Regions from separate parts of the Pedococcus sp. P5_B7 genome, predicted to be linked through region 1. Evidence: riboswitches for the same ligand, from Rfam matches in the RefSeq annotation. Region 1 holds a riboswitch; the other holds the start of a gene.

What was found. Region 1 has a riboswitch for thiamine pyrophosphate ahead of thiE (thiamine phosphate synthase). Riboswitches for the same ligand answer to the same signal wherever they lie in the genome.
Region 2: another riboswitch for thiamine pyrophosphate. It lies ahead of ACXJKD_RS12730 (ECF transporter S component); the one in region 1 lies ahead of thiE (thiamine phosphate synthase).

The regions. Positions count from the first base shown of each region.
Region 1 is NZ_JBFULM010000005.1:250,642-266,356, reverse strand. Features, by position in the region: gene cobA (uroporphyrinogen-III C-methyltransferase) at 1-561, shown strand, start outside; gene ACXJKD_RS13530 (CbtB domain-containing protein) at 737-949, shown strand; gene ACXJKD_RS13525 (CbtA family protein) at 1,031-1,822, shown strand; gene cobT (nicotinate-nucleotide--dimethylbenzimidazole phosphoribosyltransferase) at 1,819-2,856, shown strand; gene ACXJKD_RS13515 (cobalamin biosynthesis protein) at 2,861-3,820, shown strand; gene ACXJKD_RS13510 (cobalt-precorrin-6A reductase) at 3,774-4,514, opposite strand; gene ACXJKD_RS13505 (cobyric acid synthase) at 4,511-6,007, opposite strand; gene ACXJKD_RS13500 (bifunctional adenosylcobinamide kinase/adenosylcobinamide-phosphate guanylyltransferase) at 6,031-6,561, shown strand; TPP riboswitch at 7,009-7,119, shown strand; gene thiE (thiamine phosphate synthase) at 7,115-7,813, shown strand; gene thiO (glycine oxidase ThiO) at 7,810-8,967, shown strand; gene thiS (sulfur carrier protein ThiS) at 8,964-9,164, shown strand; gene ACXJKD_RS13480 (thiazole synthase) at 9,166-9,999, shown strand; gene ACXJKD_RS13475 (thiamine phosphate synthase) at 10,038-10,700, shown strand; gene thiD (bifunctional hydroxymethylpyrimidine kinase/phosphomethylpyrimidine kinase) at 10,697-11,548, shown strand; gene thiC (phosphomethylpyrimidine synthase ThiC) at 11,613-13,343, shown strand; gene ACXJKD_RS13460 (histidine kinase N-terminal 7TM domain-containing protein) at 14,210-15,715, shown strand, end outside.
Region 2 is NZ_JBFULM010000005.1:86,248-101,962, forward strand. Features, by position in the region: gene ACXJKD_RS12685 (aldehyde dehydrogenase family protein) at 1-496, shown strand, start outside; gene hutH (histidine ammonia-lyase) at 568-2,133, shown strand; gene hutU (urocanate hydratase) at 2,153-3,811, shown strand; gene ACXJKD_RS12700 (metallophosphoesterase) at 3,989-5,092, shown strand; gene ACXJKD_RS12705 (aminoacyl-tRNA deacylase) at 5,089-5,601, opposite strand; gene ACXJKD_RS12710 (allantoate amidohydrolase) at 5,781-6,989, shown strand; gene ACXJKD_RS12715 (formimidoylglutamate deiminase) at 6,986-8,311, shown strand; gene hutI (imidazolonepropionase) at 8,308-9,471, shown strand; gene ACXJKD_RS12725 (DUF4235 domain-containing protein) at 9,479-9,757, opposite strand; TPP riboswitch at 9,850-9,952, shown strand; gene ACXJKD_RS12730 (ECF transporter S component) at 10,040-10,714, shown strand; gene ACXJKD_RS12735 (ATP-binding cassette domain-containing protein) at 10,668-12,974, shown strand; partial or broken gene ACXJKD_RS12740 (ATP-binding protein) at 13,131-13,490, shown strand; gene ACXJKD_RS12745 (ATP-binding protein) at 13,536-14,411, shown strand; gene ACXJKD_RS12750 (elongation factor G-like protein EF-G2) at 14,477-15,715, shown strand, end outside.

The sequences.
Region 1 (15,715 bases):
CCGCAGGAGAAGATCAACCGCCTCCTCGTGGAGCACGCACTGGCGGGTCGCAATGTCGTGCGGCTCAAGGGCGGCGACGCCTTCGTGTTCGGCCGGGGTGGCGAAGAGGTGCTGGCCTGCGCCGAGGCCGGCGTGCCAGTGCAGGTCATCCCAGGGGTGTCGTCGGCGACCGCCGTGCCGGCGCTGGCCGGCATCCCCGTCACGCACCGTGGTCTCTCCCAGGGCTTTACCGTCATCTCCGGGCACGTGCCGCCAGGTCACGCCGAATGCACCCTCGACTACGCGGCGCTCGCCCGGTCAGGGACGACGCTCGTGGTGTTGATGGGAGTGAGAACCCTGCCCGAGATCACCGCAGCCCTGGTCGCCGCCGGCATGCCGGCGGACTGCCCCGCCGCCGTCCTCGCCGACGGTGCCACACCCCGGCAGCGGGTCGTGACCGGGACGGTCGCCGACATTGCTGCCCGTGCCGCTGCAGCAGCCGTCGAACCCCCTGCCATCACCGTCATCGGCGACGTCGTCAGCCTGCAGTCGGAGGGTGAGATGCCTGGGCAAGGTCGTTGACCCGCAAACCTCAGTGGCTGCTACGGTGTGCGAGATCCTGGTGCAGGAAGCCGGCGAGATTCCGGCGCAGTCGCGCTACTGTGACACCCGCCTCCGACCTGTGAGCGTGTGAAGCCAGACCCGGCACCGAGGATCGCCCATCGCACGGGACGCAGTCATCCCACAGGAGGCACACATGAGTCAGTCCGTTCGCGCGACACCTGAGATCGCGATCCCCACCATCCCGATGGTGCAGATCGCCCCGTGGGCGCTCTTCTTCGGTCTTCTGGCGCTGATCACGCTGTTCTTCGTCAGCGCGGACCAGGGCGCCGTCAACATCTCCTCCGGAAACGCCGTCCACGAGTGGGTCCACGACGGACGCCACCTGCTCGGCTTTCCCTGCCACTGAGGCCTGACGCCCTCACCAGCCGCCCGACCACCCCAGGTCGGCGGTGGTTGGTGTGCCCTCCACGCTGAACGGATCACAGCCATGACCGCACGCAACATCCTCATCCGCGGGCTCCTCGCAGGCTTCATCGCCGGTCTTGCCGCCTTCTGCGTCGGCAACCTCGTCGGCGAAACCCAGGTCGACGCGGCGATCGCCGTCGAAGAGTCCCACGCGGCCTCCGAAGCGCCCCCCGCCCACACACACGACGAAACAACCGCCGGCCACACCCATGAGGAGGATGGCACCGTCATCTCCCGGACCAACCAGAAGACCTGGGGTCTGGCCACCGGGACCATCGCCGGCGGCACCGCGCTCGGGGGCCTCGTGGCGCTGGTTGCCGCGAGCCTCATCGGCCGCATAGGCAAGTTCTCTCCGCGCGCCTCGACCCTGCTGGTCTCGCTGCTCGGCTTCATCGCGGTGTCGTTCGTCCCCTTCCTCAAGTACCCCGCCACTCCCCCAGCCGTCGGCAACGAGGACACCATCGGCTCACGAACCGGCCTGTTCTTCGGCTTCATGCTCATCTCGATCATGGCAGCCATTGCTGCGGTCGCACTTGCCCAGCACCTGCTGAAGACCCGCGGAGGGTTCCAGTCCGTGGTGATCGCGACCGCGGCATACCTCCTCGTCGTGGTGGTGGCGGGCTTGGTCATGCCGATCGTCAACGAGATCGGCGACTTCCCGGCCGACACCCTGTGGTACTTCCGCCGGGCGTCCCTGCTGACGCTGGGCACGATGTGGGCCGTCCTGGGCGTGGTTCTGGCTGCGCTGGTCGGCAGACTCCACGAGCAGCAGACCGGCACGCCGGCGCCGCGCGATCTGGCGACGGCGCTGTGACCTTGTCGCTTGGGCAGGTCTCGCCCCCACCCGCCGACGTGTGGGACGAGGCGAAGGCGCGTCTGCGGGCGCTCGCGACCCCGACGGGCGCCCTCGGACAGCTGGGCGAGCTCGGCGCCTGGCTCGCCGCCACCCAGGGCACGGTGCCACCCGAGCCGGTCGAGCACGTCCGCGCCGTGATCTTCGCGGGAGACCACGGCGTCAGCGACCACGGCGTCTCCGCCTACCCCAAGAGCATCACCGCCGGGATGGTCCGGGGCTTCGTCGCCGGCCAGGCTGCGGTGTCCGCCCTGGCCCGCCAGCACGGCGTGCACCTTCGCGTGCTGGACCTCGGTGTCGCGGAGGACCTCAGCGACCTCCCCACTTCCGTCACGGCACTGAAGGTGCGCCAGTCCAGCGGCGCGATCCACCTCGAGGACGCGCTGACTCGGGAGCAGGCCGAACAGGCCATCGGTGTCGGCCTCGCCGTCGCAGCCGAGGAGATCGCCGCCGGTGCGCAGCTGCTGATCAGCGGTGACATGGGCATCGGCAACACGACGCCGGCTGCGGCCCTCATCGGGTACGCCTACGGACTGCCTGCCTGCGAGGTCACCGGGCGTGGGACCGGTGTCGACGACGCCGGTCTCGCCCGCAAGACGGACGTCATCGCGCAAGCCCTGGCTCGGGTATCCGCCCGCTCGCTCGATCCCGTCGACGCATTGGCGGCGCTGGGCAGTGCCGACATAGCGGCGTCCGCCGGGTACATGGCCGGCGCAGCGTCGGCGGGTGTCCCCGTCCTGCTCGACGGGCTCATCTCGGTTGCAGCAGCGGTGATGGCCGACCAACTGGCTCCCGGGGCAGCGACATGGTTCGTGGCGGGTCACCGCTCGACGGAACCCGCACAGTCGATCGCACTGGACAAGCTCGGGCTTGTCCCGCTGCTCGACCTCGGCATGCGGCTCGGGGAGGGCAGTGGCGCGGTGGCCGCAGTCCCACTGGTGCGATCCGCCGCTCTGCTCCTGCGTGAGGTCGCCCTGCTGTCCGACCTCGCTTGAGCCGATGACTCCCGCCCAGAGCCGCGCACTCGGACTCGCCGCTGGATTCCTCGTCGACAGGCTCCTCGGCGATCCGCGCCGTGGGCACCCGGTCGCTGGCTTCGGTCGCGTGGCCACCGCTCTGGAGGATCAGCTGTATGCCAACCGCCGGCGCCAGGGCGCGGTCTTCACGACGGTTCTCGTCGGCTCCGCCGCGGCAGTTGGCGTCGCGGCTGAGCGGCTCACCCGTGAGCGTCCGCTCGCTCAAGCGCTCGCGGTCGCGGTGACTGCTTGGACCGTGCTCGGGGGACGGTCGCTCGGGCGTGAGGCGTTGACAGTCTCCCGGTTGCTCGAGGGGGGCGAGATCGAGCGGGCACGCCTCCAGGTGACGCACTTGGTAGGTCGTGACCCGAGTGGTCTGGGTCCTGACGAGATCGCTCGCGCCACCGTTGAGTCCGTCGCCGAGAATACCTCTGACGCGGTCGTGGGGCCGTTGGTCGCCGGCGCCCTGTTCGGCGTGCCTGGCCTGCTTGCCTACCGGGCGGCCAACACCCTCGACGCGATGGTGGGACATCACAGCCCCCGGTACGAACGGTTCGGCTGGGCGTCGGCTCGACTCGACGACCTGCTCAACATGGCACCGGCGCGGCTGTCAGGAGTGTTCGCCAGTTTGTTGGCCCCGCTCGTGGGCGGCCGTCCGGTGGACGCGGTCACGAGCTGGCGCCGCGACGCTGCGGGTCACCCCAGCCCGAATGCAGGTGTGGTTGAGGCAGCGTTCGCCGGCGCGCTCGGGGTCACCCTGGGTGGCCGGAACGTGTATGGCGACCAGGTCGAGAACCGGGGTGAGCTCGGGTCGGGACCACCGCCGCGCGTCACCGACGTCGCACGCGCCGTGTGCCTAGCGGAGGCGGTCGGCTGGATGGCCCTGGCAGTGGCAGTCAGCGCCGCGCTCGCACCCAAGCCGCGGCGTCGTCGGGATCGCTGACGGTTTCCACCTCACCGGTCAGGGTGTGCCGGCGGACGACGACGACCGGAATTCCGAGCTCACCGGCGACATGCATCTTCGGCCAGGTGAAGGAGCCGCCCGAGTCCTTCGTCACGAGCACGTCCACCCCGTGGCCGGTCATGAGCTCTCGCTCTGACTCCGCCCGGTAGGGCCCGCGGCTGGTCAGCAGTGTCCAGGTGGGCGGCAGCTCGAGGCTCGGCCGGTCGACGACTCGGACGAGCGCTTGGTGATCGACGAGAGGCACCGCGAAGGCGGGAAGCTCCTGCCGACCGACGGTGAGGAAGGGCCGTCCTCCCAGACGGGCTGTCGTCGCGGCCGCTTCGTCGTGTCCATCGACCCAGTACCAGCTGTCCGACCCGGGGGCATCACCCCAGCCCGGCCGCTCCAGCCTCACCATCGGCACACCCGTCGCACGGGTCGCGGCCACGGCGTTGGCACTCATCCCCGCGGCGAAGGGGTGCGTCGCGTCGACCACGAGCGAGATCGCGTTGTCCCGCAGATAGGCGGCCAGGCCTGGCACGCCACCGAATCCGCCGATACGGACCGTTCCGACCGGAAGTCGTGGCTTCGCCACCCGCCCTGCGAGCGAGGAGACCACACTGACCCCTTCATTGATGAGCAGCTCTGCGAGCGCACGCGCCTCGGCTGTCCCGCCGAGCAGGAGGACGGTCACCGCGAGTCCCCGGGTGGCAGCATCGGCAGCCCGGACGGTGCTCCGTTGTTGATGAGTGCGTCGATCGCATCCATGTCGACACACGCCTCGACCAGGTCAGCCAGGAGGTCGAGCCGCGCCTGCCGTGCGGCCCCGAAGCTGACCCCACTGGCGGCGTACGGGCGCCCCACCGACGCGGCAACCTCGCCCAGGAGCTTGTGCCGGAACTCGTCGGACTCCAAGCTCCCGTGCACCATCGTCCCGAGCACGAGCTGGCGGCGGGCTCCGCCGAAGAACTCCTCCTCCGCGCAGGTGGTGGTGACCCCGTGGTGGATCTCGTAGCCGGACACTGGCGCACCCAATGCCGTTCCATGCGACAGGCGCAGGACCTTTTCGGGCGCGAAGGCGGTCGTGGTGTCCAGCAGCCCCAGGCCCTCGGCCACCGTCCCGGCCGGGCCCTCGACACCATCCGGGTCATGGATCGCGCGTCCAAGCATCTGGAACCCGCCACAGATGCCGAGCACGGGCCTTCCTGCCGCGGCATGGGCCACGACGGCACGGTCGAGGCCGCGATGCCGCAGCCAGGAAAGGTCCGCGATGGTCGATCGGGTCCCCGGGAGCACCACGAGGTCGGCGTCGGCGAGGTCCTGGGGGCGGGACGCGAACCGGACGTCGACGTCGGGCTCCAGTCCGAGCGCGTCCAGGTCGGTGAAGTTGCTGATACGTGGGAACCGGACGACCGCGACCACCAGCGGGTGCTCGGCCTCGGCGGCTCGTCCGGCGACGTCGAGGCCGTCTTCTGAGTCCAGCCACGCTTCTTGGCTCCAGGGGATCACGCCGAGCACCGCGCGACCCGTGAGGCGTTCGATCTCGCGGTTGGCCGGTTCGAGCAGGGTCTCGTCGCCGCGGAACTTGTTGACCACGAACCCGGCCACGAGTCGCTGGTCGGCCGGCTGCAGGAGCGCCACGGTGCCGTGGAGGGCGGCATACAGCCCGCCTCGGTCGATATCTCCGACGACGATCACGGGAATGTCGGCATGCCGCGCCAGTCCGAGGTTGACGTAGTCGTCCGCGCGCAGGTTGATCTCGGTGGGGCTTCCGGCGCCTTCGCAGATGACCACCTCGAACCGGCTCACCAAGTCGTCGTATGCCGCGAACGCCGCCTTCGCGAGCGATCCTCTCGACCCTGCGAACTCGGCCGAGGAGATGGAACCAGCAGGGAGCCCGTTGACGACGACATGGCTGCGCCGATCACTGCCCGGCTTGAGCAGGACGGGGTTCATCGCCACTTCGGGCGTGGCCCCGGCAGCAACGGCCTGGACCCACTGGGCCCGTCCGATCTCGGCGCCTCGACCATCGGGGCCGGCAACGACCATCGAGTTGTTCGACATGTTCTGGGCCTTGAACGGAGCAACGCGAACCCCGCGGCGGGCCAACAGCCGGCAAAGCCCGGTCGTCACAACGCTCTTGCCCGCATCCGAAGTCGTCCCGGCGACCAGCAGCGACCCCTTCACACCGCGTAGCCTACGATCGCGCCGTGAGGATCCTGGTGACGGGTGGCGTCCGCTCGGGCAAGTCCGCCCATGCGGAGAGGCTGCTCGCCGACGCAACCCCGGTCACAGTGGTTGCCACTGGCGCGGTCCCCGACGGCACAGACCCGGAATGGGCACACCGCGTCGACGCCCACCGCGCCCGACGCTCTCCCCATTGGCAGACCATCGAGTCCACGGATCTGGTCACGGCGTTCAGCCAGTCCGACCCGGGTTCCTCGATCCTGCTCGACAGCTTGGGCACCTGGCTGGCCGCCCGCCTGGACGTGTTGCAGGCGTGGGATCAGCCGCCGACGACATGGCAGCCGGCCTTGGGCGCCGAGATCGACCGGACCCTCGCAGGCCTCCCCCCTGACATCGTGATCGTCACCGACGAGGTAGGTCTGGGAGGGGTGGGCTCCCACCCTTCCGCCCGGCTCTACGCCGACCTCCTCGGCGACGTCAACCAGAGGTTCGCCGCCGCATGCGACGAGCTGCACCTCGTCGTTGCCGGTCGCCACCTCATCATCAACTCGTGACCTTCATCCGCCTTGCTACTAAAGCGATGCAGCCTGTGATGCCGCGGTAGGGACGCAACCTCCCGGGACGGACGACACGAGCCGTGCATCGGCACGCTCAACTGCGCCGCCTCCACGCCTTGGTCTGACCACCACGGCCACGCCTGCCAGCTGGGCTGACGATCTCCCTGCGCCCCTTACCCGGACGCGGCACGCCACTGGGGATAGCCATCACGCGGCAGGGTCAGGTCCATGTTGCCCACATCGTCGACTCGAAACCGCAGCGGTGCTAAAGGCCTGAATCGGCCTGCACGCCCTCCGGGCACAACTGCCGCGCGACGAGCCACGTCCGGCAGTCTCACGGGCCCGTGGGGACCCGTGACGAGCCGCGGATGTGGCAGCGAAGGCCGCTTGCCCAGGATCCGGACCAGGGGCAGCACCCTGCCGACCGTGTGGGCTAAGGTCGGACACGTCCTTCACGGGAGTCCGGTGCACCGGGCTGAGAGGGGGCTGACGCAGCCCCGACCGTCCAAACCTGATCCGGATCATGCCGGCGCAGGGAGTCGGGAGTCTGATGACCGCAAGCTCGGTGCCCAATGCTCATCGCCATCGGCGGCCATCACTGGCCATACCGCGGCTCCATCTCATCACTGACACCAGATCGGGTCGCGACCCGCTGCCAGTGGTGCGTGCCGCCCTTGCGGCGAGCGGCGCGTGTGGCCAGCGGATCGCCGTTCAGGTCCGGGCGAAACAGGCCACCGACCGTGAGGTGGTCGACCTCACGCGGCGGGTGCTGTTGCTGGCCCGCCCCGCCGGCGCCCTGGTGCTGGTCAACGACCGTCTTGACCTTGCCATGGCGGCAAGCGCTGATGGGGTCCACCTCGGGGCGGACGACCTGCCAATCGAGGACGCCACAAGACTGTCCGGTCCCGGCATGGTGATCGGCGGAACCGTGCGACACCCGCGGGCCGCGGCCGACGCCGGGCGCGCAGGGGCGGCTTACCTCGGTGTCGGACCGGTCTTCGCTACGGCGACGAAGAATGGCCTCCCCAACCCTCTCGGGGCGGCGGGGCTGCGTACCGTCACCTCCGGCGCACCCCTTCCCGTGCTCGCGATCGGTGGCGTCAATGCCACGAACATCGCCGAGCTCATGGGCGCCGGCGCGCACGGAGTTGCCGTCGTCACGGCGGTGTCTGACGAGGCCGACCCACAGGCAGCCACCGCACGCCTGCTCGAGGCCATGACCCCGTGGGCTGGGAGACGCCGCGCATGAGCGCCCCACGGCCCACCGTGTGTGTCGTTGGCGCTGGCGTCATCGGTCTGAGCATCGCGTGGCGGCTCGCCGAATCCGGTTGCTGCGTAACGCTTTTCGACCCGAACCCTGGCGGTGGCGCCACTCATGCGGCAGCGGGGATGCTGGCGCCGGTCAGCGAGAGCGGCTACGGGGAGAGCGAGGTGCTCGGGCTCGGGCTGGAGTCGATGCGCAGGTGGCCAAGGTTCGCCGCGGACTTGGAGCAGGCGGCACAGCGACCGGTGGGGCTGCGCCGCCACGGCACCATCCTGGTCGCCCACGACGCGGATGACGCTCGCGAGCTGCGCCGCTTCGCCGAGCTCACCGGGCGCGAAGGGCGCTCGACTGAGCTGCTGTCCGGGCGGGCCGCCCGCGCACTGGAGCCGACCCTGTCGCCGCGGACGGTGGCGGGGCTGGAGGTGCCCGGGGACCACAGCGTCGACACCCGCGCGCTGACCCGCGCGCTCCTCATCGCAACTGCAGGCGCTGGCGTTGTCCTGCACCGCAGCCGCGCAGTCCCGGTGGTGCGCGACGGGCGTGCGGTCGCGGTCACCCGCGCAGCCGACGGGTCACACCACCCCTGTGACGTCGTCGTCGTCGCGGCCGGTGCCGACTCGAGCCTTCTCCCGGGGCTGCCGCCAGGCACCGTGCCGCCGGTCCGCCCCGTCAAGGGCCAGATCCTGCGCCTGCGCGGCGCGGCAGGTCTCGTGTCGCGCACCGTGCGAGCGCGAGTAGCGGGTGAGCAGGTCTACCTGGTTCCCCGGGCCGGCGGCGAGCTCGTCGTCGGCGCCACCACAGAGGACATCGGACCCGACACCCGAATCACCGCGGGCGGTGTGCACGACCTGCTGCGCGCAGCCACCACTGTCGTGCCCGAGGTCAGGGAGCTCGAACTGGCCGAAGCCTGCGCACGTCTGCGCCCGAGCACCGCGGACAACCTTCCCCTGATCGGCGCGACATCGGTGTCGGGCCTGCTCGTGGCGACCGGGCACTACCGCGGCGGGGTCCTGATGGCTCCGGCGACCGCGGCGGCCGTTGCCGACCTCGTCCACGGCCGCCCCTGCTCGCAGGCGGCGGCCGCCTGCTCCCCCGCCCGGTTCCTGCCCCGACCCGTCCCACAGGAGGCCACCCGATGATGATCGTGCTCAACGGCAAGCCAACCGCAACACCAGCCGGAAGCACGCTCGCCGACCTCGTCACGGCGATGCAGCTACCCAGGCGTGGCATCGCCCTCGCCGTCGACGGCGAGGTCGTCCACCGTCACGCCTGGCCCACCACGCACCTGACCGAGCAGTCCCGGGTCGAGGTCGTCACCGCGATGCAGGGAGGCTGAGGTGGCCACGGTCCGATCCAGTGGCCCGCCGGACATCGCAGCAGACAGCCGCGACGACGATCCTGACGACGACGTGCTGATCCTTGGTGGTGAACGCCTGGGGTCCCGGCTCCTACTCGGCACGGGAGGCGCCTCGAGCCTCAGTGCGCTCGAAGGCGCGATCCGGGCCTCGGGCACCGAGCTCGTCACCGTGGCAATGCGACGCGTGCCGTCCACCGGCACGGGCGGCCTGCTCGACCTGCTGGACGCGTGCGGGGTCCGAGTCCTGCCCAACACCGCGGGCTGCTACACGGCACGGGACGCGGTGCTCACCGCGCACCTGGGCCGCGAGGCGCTGGAGACGTCATGGGTCAAGCTGGAGGTGATCGCCGACGACCGCACCCTCCTGCCCGATGCCGTCGAGCTCCTCGACGCCGCCGAACGGCTGGTCGCCGATGGATTCACCGTGCTGCCCTACACCACCGACGACCCGGTGCTGGCACGCCGACTGGCTGACGTGGGCTGCGCCGCAGTGATGCCCTTGGGATCCCCGATCGGCAGTGGACTGGGGATCCGGAACCCGCACGCGATCGAGATGATCCGCCACGCCGTCCAGGTCCCCGTGGTCCTCGACGCCGGAGTCGGGACCGCATCGGACGCCGCCCTAGCGATGGAGCTGGGCTGCGACGCCGTGCTGGTGGCCAGCGCGGTGACCCGGGCCGAAAACCCGACGGCGATGGCGGCGGCGATGGGGCATGCGGTGCGTGCGGGACGGCTGGCCAGGCTGGCCGGACGGATCCCGCGCCGACACCTGGCCAAGGCGTCGTCCTCCTTCGAGGGCCTGGTCGAGGGATGAGGCCTCGGTCAGATCGGGCGAGCGTCCCCGTGCCCCGCGTGCTGCTCCTCACCGACGGCCACGCCGTTCGCAACGGCCGCACGCTGGCGGCCACCGTTGCCGCCGCGCTCGAGGGCGGCGTGGACGGGGTGGTGGTCCGCGAACGTCAGCTCGCGCCGGGCCCCCGCCGGGCACTGGGTCAGCAGGTCCGCGCTGCGGCCCAGGCCGCCGGCTCCCCTGCAGCGCTGCTGTGGGCCGCCCCATTGCCCAACCAGCCGCGACCGGCCGGCGGGAGTCCAGGACCGGGCCCCGATGCGATGACAGCCGACCTGTTGGACGGGGTGCACCTGCGCGCCCGTGACCCCTTCCCGCACTGGGAGCGTCCGGTCCTCGTCGGCCGGTCCTGCCACGACGAGGACGACCTGCGCCGTGCCGCGAACGAGGGATGCGACTACGTCACGCTCTCACCCGTGGCCGCGACCGGCTCCAAGCCCGGGTACGGACCGGCCCTCGGTGTCGACGGCGTGCGCGCCCTACTTGAACGGGCGGCCTACCTCAACCCCGGTGCACCACGGGTGCTGGCCCTCGGCGGCGTTGAGGCCGGCGCGGCTCACCAATGGCTCGAGGCCGGCGCCCACGGTGTCGCCGTCATGGGCGCCGTCATGCGCGCGAACGACCCAGCAAACATCGCAGCGCGGCTCGTCGCCGAGGTGACCGGATGAGCACTCCGGCGGTGGCGCTCACGATCGCTGGCTCGGACAGCGGCGGCGGCGCCGGGATCCAGGCCGACCTGGCGACCTTCGCCGCCTTCGGGGTGCACGGCACCAGCGCAATCACGGCAATCACCGTGCAGGACACCACAGCGGTGCACGCGGTGCACCCGACGCCCGCGGCGATTGTCGTGGCGCAGGTACGCGCGGTGCTCGCCGACCTGCCCGTCGCCGCCGTCAAGACCGGGATGCTCGGCGACGCTCGCACGGTGCGGGCGGTGGCCGAGCTCGCCGCGGCAGGTCTGCTGCCCCGCCTGGTGATCGACCCGGTGCTCGTCGCCACCAGCGGCGACCGGCTGACCAGCGATGCCGCCGCCAGGGTGCTGGCCCGCGAGCTGCTGCCCCACGCGCTCCTGGTCACGCCCAACACCGATGAGGCGGCAACCCTGTTAGGGACCACGCGAGCCGCCAGCAGCGCCGAGCAGCGGGCGCACGCACTCGCGCTGCTCGCCTTCGGCCCGTCCGCGGTCGTCGTGACCGGCCGGGTCGACGGCGACCACCGCGTCGACGTCCTCGCGCATCGCGGGCAGACCGTCGAGCTGCGCGCCCTGTCGATTCCCACCGCGAACGACCACGGCACGGGCTGCACCTTCGCAGCAGCCGCAGCCGCTGCCCTGGCCCGTGGCGCGGACGTACCCACCGCGGTCGAGCTGGCCCGCGACTTCGTCCGTGCCGCCCTGGTCGCGGCGGCGGGCTGGCGGATGGGGCGCGGGCCAGGTCCCGTCAGCCATCTTCTCCCCGGCCCCGCCACTGTCCCGATCACCCCATCCCGAACACCACCAACGCCCCCAACACCCTGATTCCGATCACCACCAACGCCCCCGCCACCCTGATTCCGATCATCACCGACCACCGGAGGAAACCATGAGCACCACCGCCCGCAGCAAGATCTACGTCGAAGGCAGCCGCGCCGACCTGTCGGTGCCGTTCACCGAGGTCGCGCTCTCGGACTCCACCGGCCCCGGCGGCCTTCCCGTGCCCAACCCGCCACACCGGCTCTACGACACCTCAGGCCCCGGCAGCGTCCCCGAGGAGGGCCTCCCGCCGCTGCGAGCGAACTGGGTGGCCGCCCGCGGTGACGTCGAGAAATACACCGGGCGCCAACGCACCCTCGCCGACGACGGCCGCGGAGCCATCCGGCGCGGCGCCGCATCGGCCGAGTGGCGAGGCGAACGCCAGCCCACCCTGCGCGCCACGCCTGGCAACAAGGTGACGCAGATGCACTACGCCCGGCAAGGCGAAGTCACGCCCGAGATGGAGTTCGTCGCCCTACGCGAGAACTGCGACGTCGAACTGGTCCGCACCGAGGTGGCCGCCGGCCGGGCCATCATCCCCGCCAACGTCAACCACCCCGAGAGCGAACCGATGATCATCGGCCGCGCCTTCCTGGTGAAGGTCAACGCCAACATCGGCAACTCCGCCGTGACCAGCTCGATCGCCGAGGAGGTCGACAAGCTCACGTGGGCGACCAAGTGGGGCGCCGACACCGTGATGGACCTGTCCACCGGCGAGGACATCCACACCACGCGGGAGTGGATCGTGCGCAACTCCCCCGTCCCGATCGGCACCGTCCCGATCTACCAGGCACTGGAGAAGGTCGACGGCGAGGCACACGAGCTGTCCTGGGAGGTGTTCCGCGACACCGTCATCGAACAGGCTGAGCAAGGCGTCGACTACATGACCATCCACGCCGGTGTGCTCCTGAGGTACGTGCCCATGACGGCACGGCGGATCACCGGCATCGTCAGCCGCGGCGGGGCGATCATGGCCGGGTGGTGCCTGGCACACCACGAGGAGAACTTTCTCTACACCCACTTCGACGAGCTCTGCGAGATCTTCGCCCAGTACGACGTCGCGTTCAGCCTCGGCGACGGGCTCCGCCCCGGCTGCACCGCCGACGCCAACGACGAGGCGCAACTGTCCGAGCTGCGCACCCTCGCCGAGCTAACGCAGCGCGCCTGGGAGCACGACGTGCAGGTGATGGTCGAGGGTCCGGGACATGTCCCGCTGCACCTGGTCAAGGAGAACGTCGACCTGCAGCAGGAGTGGTGCCACGGCGCGCCGTTCTACACCTTGGGGCCGCTCGCCACCGACATCGCCCCCGGGTACGACCACATCACCTCCGCCATCGGCGCCTCCCACATCGCCTGGCACGGCACCGCCATGCTCTGCTACGTGACACCCAAGGAGCACCTCGGCCTGCCCAACCGCGACGACGTCAAAACCGGCGTCATCACCTACAAGATCGCCGCCCACGCCGCCGACCTCGCCAAGGGCCACCCCGGGGCACGCGACTGGGACGACACCCTGTCCAAGGCGCGCTTCGAGTTCCGCTGGGAAGACCAGTTCAACCTCTCCCTCGACCCCGACACGGCCCGCGCCTTCCACGACGAGACCCTGCCCGCCGAGCCGGCCAAGACCGCCCACTTCTGCTCCATGTGCGGACCGAAGTTCTGCTCCATGCGGATCAGCCAGGACGTGCGCCGATATGCCGCCGAGCACGGCCTTGATGGCCAGGACCCCATCGCCAAGGGCCTGGAGGACAAGTCCCGCGAGTTCGTCGAGCTCGGCGCCTCGGTCTATCTCACCCCGTGAACCGGCAGGGCGACGACCCGCCTCGGTTTGTCGACCCCGCCGGCCCACGCCCAAGCAAGCCGGGAAATGCGCGCCTCGGCGCGGTGCCCGTCCCGGCTGCCGGCCGCTGAGGCGCTTCGAGCACGAGGTCACATGGGTCGGTTCGTATTCCTGGGTACCCGGGTTGGCGTGGCTTCCACGACGTTGGGTCGTGGTTTGGAGATGATGAGGCATGCCCGACTCAGGGCTGAGCCGGCAGGCCAAAAGCCCGGTACCGGACCCGGCGACCGTTCCCCACGGGGTGGGTGAGGGCGCCTCGCCAAGTCAAGGCAGTGCTCTACAGAACTGGGGCGCACTCAGGCAAATGGCGGCAGGACCTGAGGATTGGTTGAAGGGCCTCGGGGACGGGCACCGCGACGCAACGAGGGGTTCATGCGCAAGTCAGGGTGTAGCCAGGGGTGGCTCCGGCACGCCGTGCCCCATCACGCAGGCGAACATAATGACACCGTGATCGTGGCGAGCTCCGCCTGCCCCTGCGTCCGTGTTCAGCTGAGGTCTATCAGGGGCTCGGTAGACCGCGGACCGCACGCGTCACACGTTGACCACCGTCGTTGCGCTGGTCTCTACGGCGCGGCAGCCGAGTCTGGGCACGTTTGCCTGTCGGGGCGGGCCCCTTGGTCGACATGCTCGCGGGTCTGCAGAACCGGCATCACGACGTCGGCCGCCGGCTCCAGCGTGATGGGCGACCGCTCGAGAACTCCGGCAACGGCCGCACCATGTCTGCCTCCGCAAGCCATCGGTGGGCGTTACTTGGCCTGGAACCCCCAGTTCTGGCGCCCGGTGGCGCCTAGGGCGAGGTCACAAGCATCTACCAAGGGTGCGTGTTCATGCTGCGGCTGCTGACCGCCTCGGCGGTTGGCTCGGCGCTGGTCTTGGCCGTCATGGCAGCCTACGTTCGACGCAGGCGCGGGTCGGCTGCGGGAGCCAGTCTTGCCGTGCTTCTGGTGTCGGCAGCCTGGTGGGCGGCTGCCTACGCCATGGAGTTGTCCACGACGGACCTGGCGACCCGCGGCCGGTGGGGGGATCTGAAGTACCTCGGGATCACCGTGCTACCACCGGCGTTCTTGGTCTTCGTCGCCCAGTACACCGGCCGCAGCCGCCTGCTCACCCGCCGGCGACTGATGGTGCTGGCCGTGGAACCTGCCCTTGTCTGCGCCCTGCTAGCACTTCCGAGCACGCACGACCTGATCCGCTACTACAAGGAAGCGCCGGCGCCCGGGCAGATCCCGGCAGTGGGCTCCGGCCCGCTGTTCTGGGCCGTCCTCGGCTACGCCAACGCGGTGCTGTTGACCGCCACTGCCATGTTCCTGACCAGCCTATGGCGGCTCTCGCGAACCTACAGGGTCGCCGCGGTAACCATGATCGCCGCGGCGCTCCTGCCGTGGGCCGCCAACCTGCTGTACAACCTCGAAATCGGACCGTTCTCGCGGCTGGACCTGACACCGTTCGCGTTCACCGTCACCGGAGCGGTCCTCGTCGGCGGACTGTACCGGGAACGCCTGATCCATCTCGCCCCACTGGGCTGGGGCCTGGCCGTGGCCACCATGCCCGAGGCGGTACTTCTGTGCGACGCCTTCGGGCATGTCAGCGACGTCAACCCCGCCGCCACGACCGTGCTCGGCCGCCAACGGTCAGACCTGATCGGGCAGGACCTGACCCGGCTTCTTCCGATGCTGTCCCCGACCTTGCCCGAGCAAGCCACCACGGCAACAGGTCGCGTACTCGACCAACGGCCGCTGGAACGGCAGATCACCATCGGCGGCCAGCAACGGCACTTCGAGATACGCCGTCATGCCGTGCGAGGTCGCGACGGGACGCTGGTGGGCGAACTCGTGACGTTACGAGACATCACCGACCGGCGGAACAGCGAGGAGCGGATGCGCCAGCTCCTCAACGAACGCACCCGTATCGCCGAGACCCTACGCTCCAGCCTGCTACCCGCACACCTACCCAGGATCCCCGGCTGCTCGCTGGCCGCGCTCTACGAACCAGCCGGCGGACCGCACGAGGTCGCCGGCGACTTCTACGACGTCTTTCCCATCGACGGGACCCACTGGGGCATCGTGCTCGGCGACGTGTCAGGCAAGGGCGCCCAAGCCGGCGCCGTGACCGCCCTCATCCGCTACACCCTGCGCACCCTCGCCCTGGCCCACCACAAACCCAGCCAGGTACTGCGCCGGCTCAACGAAATCCTGCTGCGCGACCTGCCCGACGAGCAGTACTGCACCCTCATCTACGCCGTAGCGCAGGAAACCGCCGACGGTATGGAGCTCACCATCTGCCTTGGCGGGCACCACCCACCCCTGCTGCGCCACCGCGACGGACGCGTCGAA
Region 2 (15,715 bases), 160 kb from region 1:
CGGCGACCCGACCGACCCGGCCACCAGCGTCGGCCCGCTCGCGCGCGGCGACCTCCGCGACGCCCTCCAGCGGCAGGTGGACGAGTCGGTGGCCGCCGGGGCCACGCTCGCGGCCGGGGGACGCAGCATCGACGGCCCGGGGTCCTTCTACGAGCCGACCGTCCTGCTCGACACCGGCCCTGGCATGCCCGTCTTCGACGAGGAGACCTTCGGTCCGGTCGCCGCCATCGCCGTGGCGACCGACGAGGACGAGGCCGTGCGGTTGGCCGACGCGACGCCCTACGGGCTGGGGCTCAGCGTCTGGAGCCGGTCCACCGAGCGAGCGCTGGGTGTCGCCCGCAGGATCACGTCCGGCGCGGCCTTCGTCAACGCCGTCGTCGCCTCCGACCCCCGGGTGCCCTTCGGCGGCACCAAGCGCAGCGGTTATGGCCGCGAGCTCGCCGAGGCCGGCATCCTCGAGTTCACCAACCAGCGCACCTACTGGGTGGCCGGCTGACGTCTCGCATCCGAGACGGTATGGCGCGTGCGTAGGGCGCGCTCGCGGCATACCTCCGCTGCAATGGAGGCATGACGACCACTGCCACCTCCGCGCCGACGGTCACCGTCGGCACCGGCCCCATCTCATTCGACGACGTCGTGGCGGTCACCCGCCACGGTGCCCGGGTCGAGATCTCGCCGGAGTCGCTCACCGAGGTGCGCCGCACCCGCGCCGTGATCGAGGCGCTGGCCGACGACACGGTGGCGCACTACGGCGTCTCCACCGGGTTCGGCGCCCTCGCCACCCGGCACATCCCCGTGGAGCTGCGGGCCCAGCTGCAGCGGTCGCTGGTGCGCTCGCACGCCGCAGGCTCCGGCCCCGAGGTCGAGCGCGAGGTCGTCCGGGCGCTCATGCTCCTGCGCATCTCGACCCTCGCGACGGGCCGCACCGGCATCCGTGAGGAGACCCTGACTACCTACGTCGCGATGCTCAACGCGGGCATCACCCCGGTGGTCCACGAGTACGGCTCACTCGGCTGCTCGGGCGACCTCGCCCCGCTGTCGCACTGTGCGCTGGCGCTGATGGGTGAGGGTGTCGTCCGCGACGCCGAGGGTGAGCGGATGCCGACGGCCGAGGCGTTCGCCGCCGCCGGAATCACGCCGATCGAGCTGCGCGAGAAGGAGGGCCTGGCCCTCATCAACGGCACCGACGGCATGCTCGGCATGCTCGTCCTCGCGATCACCGACCTGCGCATGCTGCTCAAGGTCGCCGACATCACCGCAGCGATGAGCGTCGAGGGCCAGCTCGGCACCGACGACGTGTTCGCGGCCGACCTGCACGCGCTCCGTCCCCAGCCCGGCCAGGCGCTGTCCGCCGCGAACCTGCGAAAGCTCATGCAGGACAGTGGGATCCGCGACAGCCACCGTGACCCGGAGGCATGCACCCGTGTCCAGGACGCCTACTCGCTGCGGTGCTCACCCCAGGTGGCGGGCGGGGTCCGCGACACCGTGGAGTATGCCGCGACGGTTGCCGGCTTCGAGCTCGCCTCCGCGGTCGACAACCCCGTGGTGACGCCCGACGGCCGGGTCGAGTCCAACGGCAACTTCCACGGGGCGCCGGTCGCCTACGTGCTGGACTTCCTCGCGATCGTCGCGGCCGACCTGGCGTCGATCTCCGAGCGTCGCACCGACCGCTTCCTCGACGTCTCGCGCAACCACGGGCTGCACGCGTTCCTCGCCGACGACCCGGGCGTCGACAGCGGCCACATGATCGCCCAGTACACCCAGGCCGCGATCGTGTCGGAGATGAAGCGGCTCGCGGCTCCGGCGTCGGTCGACTCGATCCCGTCCAGCGCGATGCAGGAGGACCACGTGTCGATGGGCTGGTCGGCGGCCCGCAAGCTGCGCCGCTCGGTCGACGGCCTCACCCGCGTGCTCGCGGTCGAGCTGCTCACCGCGGCCCGCGCCCTCGACCTGCGCGCGCCGCTCACCCCGTCCCCGGCCACGGCCGCGGTCGTCAAGGCGCTGCGCGACGCCGGTGCCCCTGCACCCGGCACCGACCGCTTCCTCGCCCCGGAGATCGAGACCGCAGTCCAGCTCGTCGCCACCGGCGGGGCGGTCGCAGCAGCCGAATCCGTCACCGGCCCCCTCAACTGAACCTCGGAAAGGAAACACCATGGAAGGCGCTCGCCCCGTCCGCTCGCCCCGCGGCACCCAGCTCACCCACGCAACGCACTGGGGTGCCGAGGCGCCGCTGCGCATGCTCATGAACAACCTCGACCCCGAGAACGCCGAGCGTCCCGACGACCTCGTCGTCTACGGCGGCACGGGACGCGCGGCTCGCGACTGGAAGTCGTTCGACGCCATGGTGCGCACCCTCAGCACGCTCAAGCAGGACGAGACGATGCTGGTGCAGAGTGGGCGCCCGGTCGGGGTCATGCAGACCCACGAGTGGGCGCCGCGCGTGCTCATCGCCAACTCCAACCTCGTCGGCGACTGGGCCACCTGGCCAGAGTTCCGCCGGCTCGAGCACCTCGGGCTGACGATGTACGGGCAGATGACCGCCGGGTCCTGGATCTACATCGGCACGCAGGGCATCCTCCAGGGGACCTACGAGACCTTCGCCGCCATCGCCGAGAAGAAGTTCGGCGGCACGCTCGCCGGCACGCTGACTCTGACCGGTGGCTGCGGTGGCATGGGTGGCGCGCAGCCGCTCGCGGTGACGATGAACGAGGGCGCCTGCCTCATCGTCGACGTCGACGAGACCCGGCTGCGTCGCCGCGTCGAACACCGTTACCTCGACGAGGTGGCCGACTCCCTCGACGAGGCGATCGAGAAGGCCGTGGCTGCCAAGAACGAGCGCCGGGCCTGGTCGGTCGGCGTCGTCGGCAACGCCGCCGAGGTCTTCCCGGAGCTGCTGCGCCGCGGGGTGCCGATCGACATCGTCACCGACCAGACCAGCGCCCACGACCCTCTGTCGTACCTCCCCGAGGGGATCGAGCTCGGGGACTGGCACGAGTACGCGGAGAAGAAGCCGGAGGAGTTCACCGACCGCGCGCGCGAGTCGATGGCCAAGCACGTCCAGGCCATGGTCGAGTTCCAGGACGCAGGGGCCGAGGTCTTCGACTACGGCAACTCGATCCGCGACGAGGCCCGACAGGGTGGCTACGACCGGGCCTTCGAATTCCCGGGCTTCGTGCCGGCCTACATCCGGCCGCTGTTCTGCGAGGGCAAGGGCCCGTTCCGCTGGGCCGCCCTCTCCGGTGACCCGAAGGACATCGCGGCCACCGACAAGGCCGTCCTCGAGCTCTTCCCCGACAACGACCGGCTGCACAAGTGGATCCGCGGCGCGCAGGAGCGGATCGCCTTCCAGGGGCTGCCCGCTCGCATCTGCTGGCTCGGCCAGGGCGAGCGCGACAAGGCGGGGCTGGCGTTCAACGAGCTGGTCCGCACCGGCGAGGTGAGCGCGCCCATCGTCATCGGCCGCGATCACCTCGACACCGGGTCAGTCGCCAGTCCCTACCGCGAGACCGAGGCCATGCTCGACGGCTCCGACGCCATCGCCGACTGGCCGCTGCTCAACGCCCTCGTCAACACGTCGTCGGGCGCCAGCTGGGTGTCGATCCACCACGGCGGTGGCGTCGGCATCGGCCGTTCGCTGCACGCCGGCCAGGTCTCCCTCGCCGATGGCACCGAGCTCGCCGCCCAGAAGCTGGCTCGCGTGCTGACCAACGACCCGGCGATGGGCGTCATCCGGCACGTCGATGCCGGCTACGACATCGCCGAGCGCACGGCGCAGGAACAGGGCGTCCGCATCCCGATGCGGGAGGGCTGAGCGACCCGCGCGGGCCGAGCGGCCCGCGCGGAATGGCCGACCCGAGCGCGCGCGGTTGTCCTGGCGGCACAGCAGCCAAGGGGCACCGGGTGCTCCACCGGACGACGTATGCCGGGTGGTGACCACCCGGCATACGCTGGCCTGACGGGGCGGTGCAACTCAGGTGGGTGACGGTGCATGGGGCGAGGGGCGAGGGGACGACGCGCGCTCGGGCTCGGCGCCTTGGGGTGCGCGTTCGCCCTCATGATGGTCGGGTGCACGACACCTGAGCCGCGCAGCCGGCCGGGCACCCCGGCGACCGCCACGACCACCGGAACGGCAGCGGTGCCCGGCCCACCGCAACCGACGGTGGAGCCGATCCCCACGATCGCCGACCCGGCCACCACCTTCTCCTTCGCCGTCATCCCGGACACCCAGCCCGAGGTGAGGCCGCAGGACCCCCGCACCGACAAGCGGATCGCCTGGCTCGTCGCCCACCGGGCGCAGCTGAACCTGCAGTGGGTGCTGCACAGCGGCGACGTCCAGGACTGGGACACGCCCGACCACCAGCAGTGGGTCAGCATGAGCACCCGGTTCGCGGCGCTGGCGGCGGCCGGCATCCCGTTCATCGCGTCGCCCGGCAACCACGACACGGCGGCCGTCTGCGAGGGGGGCGCGGCGTGTCCGGGTGCCGACACCACGGTGACGGTGCGCGACACCACCTTGTGGAACACGTACTACCCACCGTCCTACTTCGGCTTCGAGGGGCTGGCCGAGCCGGGCAGGTCCGACAACGGTTTCCGCACGTTCCGCGCCGGTGGTGACGACTGGCTCGTCCTCAGCCTCGAGATCTGGCCGCGACAGCAGATCATCGACTGGGCCACCGGCGTGGTGGCCTCGCACCCGCACCACAACGTCATCGTGCTGACGCACATGTTCCTCGAGAACGACGGGTCGATCTCGACGACCAACGGCGGCTACGGCGCGACCACCTCGACCCAGCTGTGGGACGCGCTCAAGGTCTACCCCAACGTCGTCATGACCTTCTCCGGGCACACCGGTCAGGTCTTCTCCGACTCCAGGCCCGCCGCCGACGGCCACCCCGTCGCGATGTTCCTGCAGGCCATGCACGCCCCCGACACCAACCCGGTGCGCATCGTCACGGTGGACACCGCTGCCGGGACCATCGCCACCCAGGTGCGGGCCAGCTTCGACCGCTCCAAGCCAGTGGGACAGCAGGACGTCGAGGAGGTCTACCCCTACTCGACGACCCTCACCGGCCTGCGCTGGGTGACTCCCTAGGCGGGCTCGGTGACGTCGGCGACCTGCGCGTCGAGGGCCCGGAGCACATCGTCGGAGTGTGCGGTCGCGGCGACGCCGTGGGCCCCGGCGCCGATCGAGATCAGGCGTCCGCTGACGGTCGCGTCCGCGACGACGGGGAGAGGGGTGGTCGAGCCGAAGGGCGTGATCGTGCCGCGCTCGTAGCCGGTCACCTCCTTGGCGACGGCCGCATCAGGCATCGACATCCGGTTGACGCCCAGCAGGGCCCGCAGCTTGGGCCAGGAGATCTCCCGGCCGCCGGGCACGAGGACGAACAGGAAGTCGTCCTCGGCGCGCCGCACGACCAGGGTCTTGATGATGTCCTGCGGCTCGACCCCCCTCGCAGCAGCCGCCTCCACGAGGGAGCCGACCCGTCCGTGCCGCGTGGTCGTGTGCTCGATCCCGCTGGCGGCCAGCGCCGCGGCGGCCCGCGCCTCGCCCTCGGTCGGGGTGGCGTCCCGGGCAGGGTCGGAGCCGGTGTCCTGGGTCATGTCGTCATGCTAGGTCCCGGGCCGCGACGCCGCTGCCGGGCGTTGGTCTGGGATCCGAGACGCATTGCCCGGTGTCCTGCCGTGCGCCGGCGGTCCCTGGTGTGGAATGGTCTCGGTGCCGGTTGAGCAGAGCGTCGCATGGACCTCGCCGTCGGCGTGGGCAGAGCTGAGAGGACACCGTGAGCTTCGAGTCGATGTGGTCTGACCTGCAACCGGTCGGACGCAGCGCCCAGAGCGGCGGCTACCGCCGGTTCGCGTGGACGCGCGAGGACCACGACCTGCGCGAGTGGTTCGCGGGCGAGTGCGCGACGCGTGGGCTCGACCTCACCGAGGACCGGATGGGCAACCAGTGGGCCTGGTGGGGAGACCCCGACTCGGCCGCGGCCAAGGGGGACAAGGGCGTCGTCACCGGCTCCCACCTCGACAGCGTGCCGGACGGTGGCGCCTTCGACGGCCCACTCGGGGTCGTCAGCGCCCTCGCGGCGGTGGACGCCCTGCAGGCCAACGGGTTCCAGCCGTCCAGGCCGATCGGCGTCGTCAACTTCGTCGACGAGGAGGGCGCCCGGTTCGGGGTCGCCTGCGCCGGCTCACGCGTCATCACCGGAGCCATGACCGCGCGTCGCGCGCGCAGCCTCACCGACGCCGACGGCACGTCGATGGCCGATGCGCTGAAGGCCGCCGGGCGCGACCCCCACCAGATCGGTCGGGACGACGACGCGCTGCGCCGCATCGGCAGCTTCGTCGAGCTGCACGTCGAGCAGGGCCGCGGGCTCATCGACCTCGACCACCCCGTCGCGGTCGGCAGCGACATCTGGCCGCACGGCCGGTGGCGCCTCGACTTCGCCGGCGAGGCCAACCACGCGGGCACGACCAGGCTCGAGGACCGTCACGACGCGATGCTCGGGTATGCCGCCGCGGTGCTCGCCGCCCGCGAGGCTGCCATCACGCACGGGTGCGTCGCCACCATCGGCAAGGTCGCCGTGACGCCCGGTGGCGTCAACGCGATCCCCAGCGCGGTCACCGGGTGGCTCGACGCCCGGGGCGCGAGCCCCCGCGCGGTCCGTCGTGCGGTCTCCGACATCACCGCCATGGTCGAGCAGTCGGGCGGCAGGATCACCCAGGAGTCGTGGACCCCGTCCACGCCGTTCGACACCTCGTTGAGCGCACGGCTCGGCACCCGGCTCGGCGGCATACCAGTGCTGGGCACGGGGGCGGGGCACGACGCCGGCATCCTCGCGAACGCCGGCATCCCCACCGCCATGCTCTTCGTCCGCAACCCCACTGGCGTCTCGCACTCCCCGGAGGAGTTCGCCGAGACGTCCGACTGCCTCGAAGGGGTCGCCGCCCTCACCGCGGTCCTCGAGGACCTCGCCGGGGACGCGGCATGACGACCTACTGGGCGGAGCACGCCTGGCTCCCCACGGGCCTGGCCACCGACGTGCGGTTCGACGTCGTCGACGGCGTCTTCGCAGGGGTGCGCCGTCGCGCGTGGGCGGAGGCCGGCGACGTGCGACTCCACGGAGTCGTCCTGCCCGGGCTGGCCAACGCCCACAGCCACGCCTTCCACCGCGCCCTGCGCGGCCGCACCCACGGCGACGGCGGCAACTTCTGGACCTGGCGACAGCAGATGTATGCCGTGACGCGGCACCTCACGCCCGACACCTACCTCGCCCTCGCCCGGGCGGTGTTCGCCGAGATGGTGCTGTCCGGCACCACCGTGGTCGGGGAGTTCCACTACCTGCACCACGACGTGTCCGGGCGGCCCTACGCGGACCCGAACGCGATGGGGGCAGCGCTCATCGAGGCCGCTCGCGAGGCTGGCCTGCGGCTGACGCTGCTCGACACCTGCTACCTCGCCGGTGGTCTGGCGGGCGACGGCCACGTGCCGCTCGACGACGTCCAGCGTCGCTTCACCGACGGCGACGTCGACCGGTGGGCCACGCGAGTAGCAGCACTCAGCCCCGACGCAACCACCCGGATCGGTGCCGCCGTCCACTCGGTGCGCGCCGTGCCCCGCGACGACCTGCGGGCGATGGCCGAGGTCACCCGCGGCCGGATCGTCCACGCCCACGTGAGCGAGCAGCCCGCCGAGAACCTCGCCACCCAGATGTTCTACGGCGCCACGCCCACCGAGCTGCTCGACGAGGCGGGGCTGCTGGGCGACCGGTTCAGCGCGGTCCACGCCACCCACCTGTCCGACCACGACATCCAGCTGCTCGGTGGGTCCTCGTCGACCGCCTGCTTCTGCCCCACGACCGAGCGCGACCTCGCGGACGGCATCGGCCCCGCGCGTGCCCTGGCGGAGGCGGGCGCCCGGCTCTCGCTCGGCTCCGACCAGCACGCCGTGATCGACCCGTTCGAGGAGGTCAGGGGCCTGGAGATGCACGAGCGACTGGCCAGCAACGAGCGCGGCCGCTTCACACCCGACGAGCTGATGACCGCCGCATCGGTGGACGGCTACCGCAGCCTCGGGTGGCAGGATGCCGGGCTCATCGCCGACGGCGCGGCCGCCGACTTCGTCGTGGTCCGCACCGACACCGTCAACACGGCGGGCGCCAAGGCGGGTCAGATCCTCTACAGCGCAACACGATCCGATGTCGACACCGTCGTCGTGGGCGGACAGGTGGTGGTCGAGTCCGGCCGACACCGGCTGGGTGACGTGGCGGCGATGCTGGGCAAGGCGCTGTCCGACGTCAGGGACCACCAGTGAGCAGCACCGTCGTCACCGGCATCGGCGAGCTCGTCACCTGCGACGGGACCACACCAGACGGGCTGGGCCTGCGCCACGACGCCGCCGTCGTCGTGGCGGACGGCAGGATCGTCTGGGTGGGCTCGTCCAGGGAGGCGCCGGCGGCCGACCGCGTCCTCGACGTCGACGGTCGGGCCGTGCTCCCCGGCTTCGTCGACTCCCACGCGCACCTCGTGTTCGCCGGTGACCGCGGTGACGAGTTCGCCGCCCGCATGGCGGGGACGCCCTACGACGGGGGTGGGATCGGGGTCTCGGTCGCGGCGACCCGAGACGCCACCGACGACGAGCTGCGGGCGCTGGTCGCCGCCCGGGTCGGGGAGATGCGCGCCCAGGGCACGACGACCGTCGAGATCAAGAGCGGATACGGCCTGACGGTCGAGGACGAGGCCCGGGCGCTGCGCATCGCCCGCGAGTTCACCCCGGAGACCACCTTCCTCGGCGCGCACGTGGTGCCACGCGAGTACGCCGGTGACCGCGCGGCATACCTCGAGCTGGTCACCGGGCCGATGCTGGAGGCTGCGGTCCCGCACGCACGGTGGGTCGACGTCTTCTGCGAGCCGCACTCGGCCCACGCCTTCACCGAGGACGAGGCGCTCGCGGTGCTGGTCGCCGGACGACAGGCGGGGCTGGAGCTGCGGGTGCACGGCAACCAGCTCGGCCACGGACCCGGCGTGCGCCTCGCGGTCGAGCTGGGCGCGGCCAGCGTGGACCACTGCACCTACCTGTCCGACGCGGACGTCGAGGCGCTCTCTGGCGCGGCCGACACGACGGTGGCCACCCTCCTGCCGGGCGTCGAGTTCTCGACCCGGTCGCCCTACCCGGACGCGGCCGCCCTGCTGCGGGCCGGGGTGTCGATCGCGCTCGCGACCGACTGCAACCCCGGCACCTGCTACTCGTCGTCGATGCCGTTCGTCATCGCGCTCGCGGTGCGCGAGATGGGGCTGACGCCCGGTCAGGCCGTGCTCGCTGCCACCGTCGGCTCAGCGAAGTCGTTGCGGCGCAACGACATCGGTCGCATCGAGGTCGGCGCGCGGGCAGACCTGACGGTGCTCGACGCGCCCTCGCACGTCCACCTGCCCTACCGCGCCGGTGTCCCGATCGCCCGGGCCCTCGACCTGTAGCGACGCGTCAGGCGTCGCCCTCCTGCATGGCCTTGGGGAGGTGGCCGGCCGACTTCTGGTAGTACTCGGCCGCCTTGCGGGTCGCGATGACCCTGGCCGCGCCGGCGGCCAGCCCGGTCAGCGCCGCGAACGCGACGGCGTCCTTCCACGGCGTCCGCGGGTCGCGGGGGTCGACCACGGCGTCACGGCCGGCCTTCTTCCAGACGGTGGTGACCAGCTTGTTGGCGATCACGCCGGCGAGCACCGCCGACCCGGTCCCGAGCACTCGCCACACCAGTGGTCCCATGTCGCACCTCTCCGTTCCGATCGCCCTCCGGCCGCCGCAAACTGCTGCTGACCTGCGCCTCCACCCTGTCACATCGTGGAGTAGTCTTCGACGCGTAACGACAGGGGAGCGCGTGAGCGCTGAGAGTGCGGGAGACCGCAGACCCTCACACCTGATCCGGTTCGCACCGGCGTAGGGAGTCGAGATCTCAGACACCTGTCGGGCGAGTGCGCCACCACAGGTGCTCCTCGTTCGGCAGCTGTCTCCCCGAGGTATCCACCGGATTCCACGGGAGAAGGACACATGAGCACCACCAACACCCCGGCCTCGGCCGACACCACCTCATCCACACCCACCACGCCCCGCCGCCGCAGCATCCGCGCGGCGGCGCCCTTGACCGGCTGGCGCACGGTCGACCTGCTCACGGTCACGTTCCTCGGCGCCGCGTTCGGCATCGCCTACTGGGGCTGGGGCCTTGCCTACGAAGCCCCGGCCAACGCCATCAGCGTCGGCTTCCCGCCGCTGTCCGGCCTCTTCGCCGGGCCCTGGTTCATGGCCGGCGTCGTGGGCGGTCTGGTCATCCGGCGTCCGGGAGCAGCGCTGGCCTGCGAGGTCATCGCCGCGCTCGTCTCGATGCTCCCCGGCACGCAGTGGGGGGCCACGACGCTGGTCTCCGGAGTCGTCCAGGGGGTTGGCACCGAGCTGGCCTTCGCCCTGTTCGGCTATACCGCTTTCGGACTGGTCGCGGCAGTGGCCGCGGGGGCGCTCGCAGGCCCGCTCGAGGCCGGGTACGAGTCGACCAACTGGATCAAGGACTGGGCACTCACCTGGAAGCTCGCGTATGCCGGGATCCTCACCTTCAGCGGAGGCCTCGTCGCCGGTGCGGGTGGCTGGCTGCTGACCAAGGCGCTCGCACGGGCTGGCGCACTGGGTGCCTTCCCCGCAGGACAGGAAGCCCGGGAGTCACGCGCTGTCTGATCACCCCGGTCCCGGCGCCTCATCGGGGCGTCGGGGGCACCTCGAGGTCCGGGGACTGACCTGGCGGCCCTACGGGCGTCGCGACCCGGTCATCCCCGGACTCGACCTCGACATCCCGGCCGGCCAGCGGGTCCTCCTTGTCGGCCCGAGCGGCTCCGGCAAGTCCACGCTCCTGCGTGGGCTGGCCGGGGTGCTTGAGGTCGCCGACTCGGGTGAGCGCGGTGGCACCGTGCTGCTCGACGGTGCCATCCCGGGGACCCGTGCCGGCGATGTCGGCCTCGTCCTCCAGGAGCCCGGCACGGGCATCGTGTCGGCGACCGTCGGACGTGACGTGGCCTTCGGCCTCGAGAACATCGGTATGCCGCGCGCCGACATGCCGGCGCGCGTCACGGCCGCGCTGGCCGCGGTGGGTCTCCAGATGCCGCAGGACACCCCCACGCACGCCCTGTCCGGGGGTGAGCAGCAACGGCTCGCCCTGGCGGGAGCGCTCGCCCTCGAGCCCGCGGTCCTGCTGCTCGACGAACCCACGGCGATGCTCGACCCCGCGAACGCCGACACCGTGCGCGCGACGGTCGACTGGGTGACGCGGTCCCGAGGCCTGACGACGGTCGTCGTGGAGCACCGGCTCGGCCCCTGGCTCGACCTGGTCGACAGGCTGGTCGTGCTCGACTCGACGGGCCGGATCGTGGCGGACGGGGAGACCGCCTCGGTGCTGGCCCTGCACGGGGAATCTCTTGCAGCCCAAGGCATCTGGGTGCCAGGGATCCCGGACCCGCAACCGCGCGGCATACCGGCTGGGGTGTTCGAGCCGTCGTCGACGGGCGCCAACGTGCTGACCCTCGACGCCGCAGACGTCACCATCAGCCGGTCGGTGCGCGCACTCGACGGATCGACCCGCACCACGGTCGCGGTGCAGGACCAGTGGTTCCAGGCTCGCGCCGGACAGGTGCACGCCCTGGTGGGCCCCAGTGGCGCCGGGAAGTCGACCTTCCTGCTCGCGCTGGCCGGGCTGTTGCAGCGGCAAGGCGGCGAGGTTCGGCTGCGGCCCGACCTCGCGGTCGAGGGGGAGCGCGACCCGCGTGGGCTGGGCACGGTCGACCTGGCCCGCCGGGTGGCCTGGGTGCCGCAGTGGGCCAGCTCGACGATCGTCAGCCACACCGTGCTCGACGAGGTGATGACCACGTCGCGAGCGGTCGGGTTGGTCGAGTCCGAGGCACTGGAGCGGGCCCGCGCGCTGCTGGCCCACCTCGGCCTCGCTCATCTGGAGCAGGCCGACCCCCGACACCTCTCGGGTGGGGAGCAGCGTCGGCTCGCGATGGCGTCGGTGGTGGTCCACCAGCCGGCGTTGGTGTGTGCCGACGAAGCCACCGTCGGTCAGGATCGGCTCACCTGGGCTGCCGTCATGGGCATCGTCGAGGCGCTGCGCGACACCGGGACGGCGATCGTCCTCACCACGCACGACGACGCCGTGACCAGTCGGGCCGACGCGGTCACGGTGATCGAGCGACCGGTCCAGCCGCCACCCGCGCCGGCCCGCCGCCGCCCGGTGGTGGCCCGGGCGGGACCCCTGTCGCTGTTGGCGGGGTCGAGCCTCGCCATCCCCGCGGGGGTCGTCTCGCCGCGGTGGTCCACCAGCCTGGTCGTGCTCGCGGCCCAGGCCGTGCTCGCGGTGATCGCACTCTGGGCGCCAGGACACGGACCGGCCCCCACCGGTCGGCTGCGGGGAGTCCTCCTGCGCCTGGGACCCGGGGTGCTGGGCGCCCTGTCCGTGGCCTGGTCGACCTGGCTGCTCGGGGGCCACGACACCGACACCGCCTTCACCGCGGGCCTGCGGGTGCTCATCATCGTCTTCCCCTCGGCCGTGTTGATCCAGCACGTCGACGCCGACGCCCTCGGCGACCACCTGGGGCAGCGGCTCCGCCTTCCCGCCCGCCCGGTCGTGGCCGTGGCCGCGGCACTGCAGCGGGTGCACACCTTCGGTGAGATCTGGTCCGAGATCGCCCGGGCCCGCCGGGTGCGTGGCATCGGAGCCTCCGCGCGCTCGCCTCGATCGGTGCTCGCCGAGCTGTCGGCCCTGACGATCGGCATGCTCGTCCGCTCGTTGCAGTCCGCGGCCGCGCTCGCCGTGGCGATGGACTCGCGGGGGTTCGCCACGGCATACCGGCGCACCTGGGCGGAGCCCGCCCCTTGGCGACGAGCCGACTGGCTCGTGGTCGCCGCCAGCGTGCTCCCTCTCGCGGTGGCGGTCCTCGTTCGCTGACCCGAGTGCCGGCTTCGAAGACCTCGTGCGGCGCGGTGGGTCATGCATCCACGGAGAGGCACAGATTCCGAAGTGTAGCCTATGAATCGCCCGGAGTGTAGTTCAATGGGTTCTCAAAGTGTAGCCTTCAGGACGCGTGAAGTGTAGCCTGACTGCATGGGCACCCTCGCTGGCACGGCGCGTGAATACCGACCACGTGTGCTCGATGAAGTCCTGAAGCTCCGCTTGCAGTCCGCCGGCGCAGTACTCGTCGAAGGTCCCAAAGCGTGTGGCAAGACGTTCACGGCCGAGCAGTTCACGGCGAGCCAGGTGTACCTCGATACCGATCAGGGGGCCTTGGAGGCGGTCCGTGTCGACCCTGCGCTCGTCCTCAACGGCCACCCTCCTCAGCTCGTCGACGAATGGCAGCTCGAAGCCACCCGCGTCTGGAACCACGTCCGCAGCGAAGTGAACCGGCGCGCTTCCCCAGGCCAGTACGTGCTGACCGGATCAGCCGTGCCCGAAGACGACGCACGGCGCCATACCGGAGCTGGGCGATTCGCCCGTCTCATCATGCGCCCGATGAGTCTGTTCGAGAGCGGGCACTCCAACGGGGCCATGTCCTTGGCAGCCTTGCTCGCCGGTGAGCGGCCCACTGCCACCGCGCCTCTCACTGTCCCCGACATCGCCGAGCTCGTCGTCCGGGGCGGCTGGCCACTCAACCTCAACCTGCCCATCGCTGCCGCCGCGCAGGCCAACGCCGACTACGTGCGCACCATCGCCGAGGTCGACATCTCCCGTGTCGATGGAAGCCGGCGCAACCCCGCCCTCGTCCAGCGACTCCTCCAGGCGCTGGCTCGCAACGTCGCCATGGAGCAGAAGATCGCCAGGCTGGCCGCCGAAGTCGAAGGCGAAGAGGGCACCATCGCGCGCACCACCATCTACGACTTCCTCGATGGGCTGCGACGACTCATGGTCCTGGAGGAGCAGCCGCCGTGGAGCACCCACCTGCGGTCCCGGGCGACCCTGCGCACCGCTAGCCGGACCCACCTGATCGACCCCTCTCTGGCGGCGGCCGCCGTGGGTGCTGGACCGAACCGGCTGCTGGACGACCTGAGCTACCTGGGACTCCTCTTCGAATCCTTGGTCGTCAGGGACGCCCGCGTCTACGCAACCCCACTCGACGCGACCATTCACCACTACCGCGACAGCGACTCCCTCGAGGTCGACATCGTCATCCAGCTTCGGGACGGCGGTTGGGGAGCCTTCGAGGTCAAGCTCGGCGGGGAGCAAGGCGTCAACGACGGAGCGGCTGGTCTGCGCAGGTTCGCCGCCAAGGTCGACACAGACAAGATCGGCAAACCCGCTGTCCTCGGCGTCATCACCGCGGCGGGCGGCTACGGCTACACGCGCGAGGACGGCATCGTCGTCATCCCGATCGGAGCCCTGGGGCCGTAGCGTGGCCTGGTGCCGGCGGCGGAGACCTCTTGCGGCGCGGTGGGGACCGGAGCAAGGTGACTTCCATGAACCGTGTCAGCGACGCCGCGGGCCCCTCCTCGCCGGAGCAGATCCGCAACGTGGTCCTGGTGGGAGCGAGCGGGGCCGGCAAGACGGCACTGTTCGACCAGCTCGTGGCGGCCCGGATCCCGGGCCGCCGCGCTCGTGAAGGGGGCGACCTCACCGCGACCCAGTCCCTGACGGCCGCCTCGATCCCGAGCGGTGAGGTCACCCTCAACCTGTTCGACACCCCCGGTCACCCCGACTTCATGGGCGACGTGCGGGCCGGGCTGCGGGCTGCCGACGCGGCCATCTTCGTCGTGGCCGCGGCTGACGGCGTGGACGAGCCGACCCGGCTGCTGTGGCGCGAGTGCGAGGTGCTCGGTATGCCGCGCGCCGTCGCCATCACGCGCCTCGAGCAGGCGCGGGCCGACTTCGAGGCGACCGTCGCCGGGTGCCAGCGGGCGTTCGGTGACGCCGAGCCACTGGCCTTGCCGCTGGTGGTCGACGGCGCGGTCACCGGACTGCTGAACCTGTTGCGCCGCAGCGTGACCGAGCAGCGCCCCGGTGGCGGTGAGGCCGACCGGGAGCCCAGCACCGACGAGGGAGAGCTGATCGACGCCCAGCGGGGCGAGCTGATCGAGTCCGTGATCGAGGAGTCCGAGGACGAAGGGCTCCTCGAGCGCTACCTGGGGGGCGAAGAGGTCGACACCGAGGCCGTCTCCGGCGACCTGCGCCTCGCCATCGCGACGGCCCGCTTCTTCCCGATCCTGCCGACCCACGCTCCGAGCGGCATCGGCGTCGGGGCGCTCCTCGAGCTGTGCGAGAGGGGTTTCCCGTCTCCTGTGGGGGCAGCCGTGCCCACGGTCTACACCCCGGCTGGCGGTGACTTCGGCCCGGTCACCTGCGACCCCGCTGGCCCACTCGTGGCCGAGGTCGTGCGCACGACGACCGACCCGTTCGTCGGACGTCAGTCACTCGTGCGGGTGTTCTCCGGCACGCTGCGACCCGACGATCCGGTGCACATCTCCGGTCACCTCCAGCACTTCGCGAGCCACCTCGTGGACGAGCACGCCGACCACGACACCGATGACGAGCGGATCGGACCACTCTCAGCGCCCGTGGGCGACGAGACGCGACCGATCGCCGCCGGGATCGCCGGTGACGTGGTCGTCGTCGCCAAGCTCGCCGGTGCCGAGACCTCGGACACGTTGTCGCGCAAGGACAAGCCGGCCCTCGTCGAGCCCTGGCTGCTGCCCAACCCG